DNA from 2 places in the Streptomyces sp. NPDC056948 genome. Region 2 is predicted to be linked to the other one. Evidence: riboswitches for the same ligand, from Rfam matches in the RefSeq annotation. Region 2 holds a riboswitch; the other holds the start of a gene.

Region 1 (2,383 bases), on a different contig from region 2:
GTCGATCAGGCGCTGCTCGGTGGCGTCGTAGCCGACGAGCTCCGGGCCGATCTGCTCGATGACCGCGAGGACGGCCTTCTCCACACCCTTGCCGAGGTAGCGGTTCGAGTCGCCGTCACGCAGCTCGATGGCCTCGAAGGCGCCCGTGGAGGCGCCGGACGGGACGGCGGCACGACCGGTGCTGCCGTCGTCGAGGCCGACCTCGACCTCGACCGTGGGGTTGCCTCGGGAGTCCAGGATTTCCCGGGCTACGACGACGTCGATGGACGGCACGAGCATCTCCTTCTTATGTGACGCGGGACCGCGGGTCACGTGGACCCGGCGAGGTGCGGGCCGTGGTGGCTCGCGACATGAGCCTAACCGGCTCCGGCCGATCGGCCACCGGGTCGCCCACCCGATGGACAGAACCGAGAGTAAATTGTTTCCGAACGGAACAAAGCCGGGTTGCAAAGACCGGCAGAAAAAAACCCCGCCCCGGCGCGTACGGGGGAACACGCACCGGGGCGGGGAGCCCTTGAGAGCCGCTGCTTACTTCAGGTGCAGCTGCTGGCCCGGGTAGATGAGGTTGGCGTCCTCGACGATGTCCTTGTTCAGCTTGAACAGCTTCGCCCAGCCGCCCTCGACCTTCTTGTCCGCGGCGATCGAGCTGAGGGTGTCGCCCTTGACGACCTTGTACTCGCCGTCGCCCTTCTTGACCTTCTTGCCGGTCGGGGTGGTGACGGTCTTCTTGGCGGCCGGGCGCTCGTCGGAGCGGGAGGCCGGCTGCTGCTGGGTCTCGCGGGACTCGGTGCTCTGCTGGCTCTGCTGCGAGGAGCTGCTGCCGGAGTCGTTCGAGGAGGAGCCGCCGCCACTGGCGTTCGACAGGCCCTTGCCGCAGACCGGCCAGGCACCCTTGCCCTGGCCCGCGAGGACCTTCTCGCCGATCTCGATCTGCTGCTCCTTGGTGGCCTGGTCGGCGGTGGAGGCGTACTTGGTGCCGCCGTAGCCGGACCAGGTGGAGGCGGAGAACTGCAGACCGCCGTAGTAGCCGTTGCCGGTGTTGATGGACCAGTTGCCGCCGGCCTCGCACTGGGCGACGGCGTCCCACTCGGAGGCGGTGGCGGCGGAAGCGCCGCCGGCAGCCATCAGCGGGGCGGCGACAGCGGCACCGGTGACACCGGCGACGGCGATGGCACGGCTGGCCTTGGACGGACGACGGTGCTTGCCCTTGCTGGAAAACAGCATGGAAGGATCCCCTCACCGACGCCTGCGAGGTGAGCTGTCGGGTTCGGGCCGGTTGAGTTGCCCGGCCGCGCCCCTCCCGGGACACGGCTTCACCCCAAGCCCTTCCGGCGCAACTGGCCGGTCGGGCACCTACCTTGGGTCCCCCGCTCCTGCCTACGGCGCTTGACGCGACGACTGTTCCCGTACGGCCGCTGGCAGGATTCGGCGTTGCGGCAGCCGGGGCTCGTGGTGACGAGCGGTCCCGACCGTAGCCACGCGATCCGCTGAATTTCAAAGACGATCAGGGCTTCTGAGATCTATCTCTCACGGGCCCTAAACGGGACATTCGCCGCGAAACATGACGCGAACTCGCACGGTTTCGGGGCGACTTCCACCCCGGTTTCCGCACTGCCCGAACAGCTACTTCTCGTCCGCTTCGCCCTCGACCGTGAGCGTCTGACCGGGGCGGATGAGGTTCGGGTCGGTTCCGACGGCCTTTTTGTTGCCGTCGTAGAGCTCGTGCCATCCGCCGCTGACATCAAGGGAGTCGGCGATCGACCAGAGGCTGTCGCCGACACCCACGATGTAGGCACCTTCGGACGCGTCGTCGGAGCCCTCGTCGCGCGAGGCGTGACGGCCCGTGGACTCGTCCGTACGGCCGCTCTCGGACGGGCGGGTTTCGTCGGCACTGGGGCCGCGGTGACGGCCGGAGCCGGTGTCGGTCCCGGTCTCGGTGAGCGCCGAAGAGTCGTCGTCCTGCTGCGAGTTGTCGGACTTGTCAGGCTCGGGCGTCGCCGACGGGGAGCTGCCGGATTCCTGGTCCTGCGAGGCGGAGTCCTCGGAGTCGGGCGACTTGTCGGACTTGCTGCTTTCGTCCTCCGAGGTCGACGGCGCGTCAGGGGGCGGCGAGTCGGACGACGAAGGGGAAGAACCGAGCGAGTCGAGCAATCCGGGCGAATCCGATGAACCGGACGAGTCGGATGAGTCGTCCGAGTCGGACGAGCCCGACGGCTTCTTGTCCTGCTCGAGGCCGGAGAGCAGTCCGCAGGTGCGCCAGGCACCGGCTCCCTGGTCGGCGAGGATTCTCTCGGCCACGGCTATCTGCTGGGAGCGGCTGGCCAGGTCGGCGCTCGGGGCGTAGTCGACGCCGCCGTGGTTCTCCCAGTCCTCCTGCGACAAC
Region 2 (2,383 bases):
CGTTGACGTTGTCGATCGAGCCGTAGCGGTCGGCCGCGTAGTTGCAGGCCGCGGTGATGTTGGCGACCGGGTCGTACGGGTCCCACGACGTGCCGTCCACGTGGTAGGCCTGGAAGGTCGGGTCGATGGTCTGGAGCAGGCCCTTGGACGGAGTGCCCTTGACGGCGTTGGAGTCCCAGTTGTTGATCGCCTGGGGGTTGCCGGACGACTCGCGCATGACGTTGCGGTAGATGCCGTCGTACGACCCCGGAATGCCCTTCTGCGCCATGACGTCCAGCGCCTCGCGGATCCATCCGTCGAGGTTGTCGGCGTAGGTCTTGGCGGAGGCCTGGGTGGCCTTGGCGACGCCGCCGGCGGGCTTGGCCGGGGCGGACGACTTGGTCGCCTTCTTCGGGGCGGCGGCCGCCTTGGTCGTCGACACCTTCAGCTTCAGGCCCGGGTGGATCAGCTTGGGGTCGTCGCCGATGGCGGAGCGGTTGTCCTTGTAGAGCTTCTTCCAGCCGCCCGAGACGTCGTACTTGTCCGCGATGCGGTAGAGCGTGTCGCCCTTGGTCACGGTGTACGTGAGCGACTTGGGCTGGGCCGCCTGGGGCAGGGACTGTGCGACGGCGGGTGCGCTCTGCGGCGCCTCGGCGGCGCTCGCGTAGGTGGCTCCGAGGAGCGGGAGGGTGAGTGCCGCTCCGCCGGTGCCTGCGATGGCGACACCTCGGGAGAGCGGGTTGGTTCTGGGGCGACGGTGCTTGCCTCGTCCGGCCATGGCGATGTTCCTCTCCGGCGCCTGCGAGGTGAGCTGTCGGGTTCGGGCCGGGAGGTGCCCGGCCGCGTACGGCGATGTACTGCCGTGCGCGGCTTCACCCCGAGCCGTGCCGCTGTGCGGACCGGCGACTTACCTGGGTCCCCCGCTCCTGCCCTGCGTGAGTGATCGGTTCATGTGGGGGTCCGGGCGGTGGCAGGATTCGGCGTCCGCCGGACAGGCCGGGAACGTATGCGACAGCACATGTCGGGAACAAGCACCGGAGTCACATATCGCGCGGTTGACCTTGGTCGGGGGTGTTTGGTCCACTTGATCCTTTGCGAGAGCCAAGGCTCAACTGGCGTTCGGCTGAAGGGGGTACGGGTCGATGTCGGGGGAGCGTGGCAAAGGGGTTAACGTGATTCAACTCACTGATCACGAGCCTGTGGGGCAATTACCGTCAATGGGAATTTGCTCAATCGTCATGGCAAATCGTGAATATCTAACTATCGACTGGTAAGTCGACAAATGTCTGTTCTTATGGCCCGATCGAAAACATAACGGTCGTGATCAGATACCGCCCGGCCTGTAACCATGGGCGCTGGCGGTGATCGAAACGTGACCGGATACGCTGACTCGAGTGATGGCAGCGACCTATCGACAATCCGCGTAATCACCGGCAGACACAGCAGACAGGAGACCCCTCGTGACCGACGTCGGGCCGTTCGGGCTGAGCGTGCGGGACCAGGCTCTGGAAGCCGATGTCCAGGCCGGGTTGGCGGCTGTCGAGGAAGGCTTGTTCGAGGCCACCAAGAGCGAGGTGCCCTTCATCACGGAGGCCGCCCAGCATCTGGTGCGGGCCGGCGGCAAGCGGTTCCGTCCGCTGCTCGTGATGCTCTCCGCCCAGTTCGGTGACCCGTACGCGCCCGGGATCGTGCCGTCTGCCGTCGTCGTGGAGCTGACCCACCTCGCCACGCTGTACCACGACGACGTGATGGACGAGGCGACGGTGCGCCGCGGGGTGGCGAGCGCGAACACCCGCTGGGACAACTCCGTCGCGGTCCTCACCGGCGACTTCCTCTTCGCCCGCGCCTCGCACACCCTGGCCGACCTCGGTCCGGAGGCGGTGCGGGTGCAGGCCGAGGCGTTCGAACGGCTGGTGACCGGGCAGATCCTGGAGACGGCCGGACCGCAGGACGGCCGCGACCCCGTCGACCACTACCTGGACGTGCTGGGCGGCAAGACCGGTTCGCTGGTGGCGGTGTCGTGCCGGTTCGGCGCCATGATGTCCGGCGCCGACGAGACGACCGTGGACGTGCTGACCCAGTACGGCGAGCGGCTCGGCGTCGCCTTCCAGCTCGCGGACGACGTCCTGGACATCGCCTCCGACTCGCACGAGTCCGGCAAGACGCCCGGCACCGATCTGCGCGAGGGCATCCCCACGATGCCGGTGCTGCGGCTGCGCGAGCGGGCGGCCCGGCTCGGGCTCGCGGACGACATCGCCCTGTGCGAGCTGCTGGACTCCGACCTCACCGACGACGAACGGCACGCCGAGGCCCTGCGCCTGCTGCGCGCCCACTCGGCGCTGGAACAGGCCCGGAAGGACACCGTCCGCTACGCCCAGGAGGCCCGCTCGGCGCTGGCCCCCCT

The links. Region 2 has a riboswitch for cyclic di-AMP ahead of ACFTZL_RS40280 (LysM peptidoglycan-binding domain-containing protein). Riboswitches for the same ligand answer to the same signal wherever they lie in the genome.
Region 1: linked by a shared signal. The riboswitch ahead of ACFTZL_RS18555 (transglycosylase family protein) and the one ahead of ACFTZL_RS40280 (LysM peptidoglycan-binding domain-containing protein) in region 2 are both predicted to bind cyclic di-AMP.

What each region holds. Positions count from the first base shown of each region.
Region 1 is NZ_JBHUQX010000129.1:4,649-7,031, forward strand. Features, by position in the region: gene eno (phosphopyruvate hydratase) at 1-273, opposite strand, end outside; gene ACFTZL_RS18555 (transglycosylase family protein) at 529-1,224, opposite strand; cyclic di-AMP (ydaO/yuaA leader) riboswitch at 1,229-1,395, opposite strand; gene ACFTZL_RS18560 (transglycosylase family protein) at 1,624-2,383, opposite strand, start outside.
Region 2 is NZ_JBHUQX010000530.1:41-2,423, forward strand. Features, by position in the region: gene ACFTZL_RS40280 (LysM peptidoglycan-binding domain-containing protein) at 1-757, opposite strand, end outside; cyclic di-AMP (ydaO/yuaA leader) riboswitch at 761-931, opposite strand; gene ACFTZL_RS40285 (polyprenyl synthetase family protein) at 1,440-2,383, shown strand, end outside.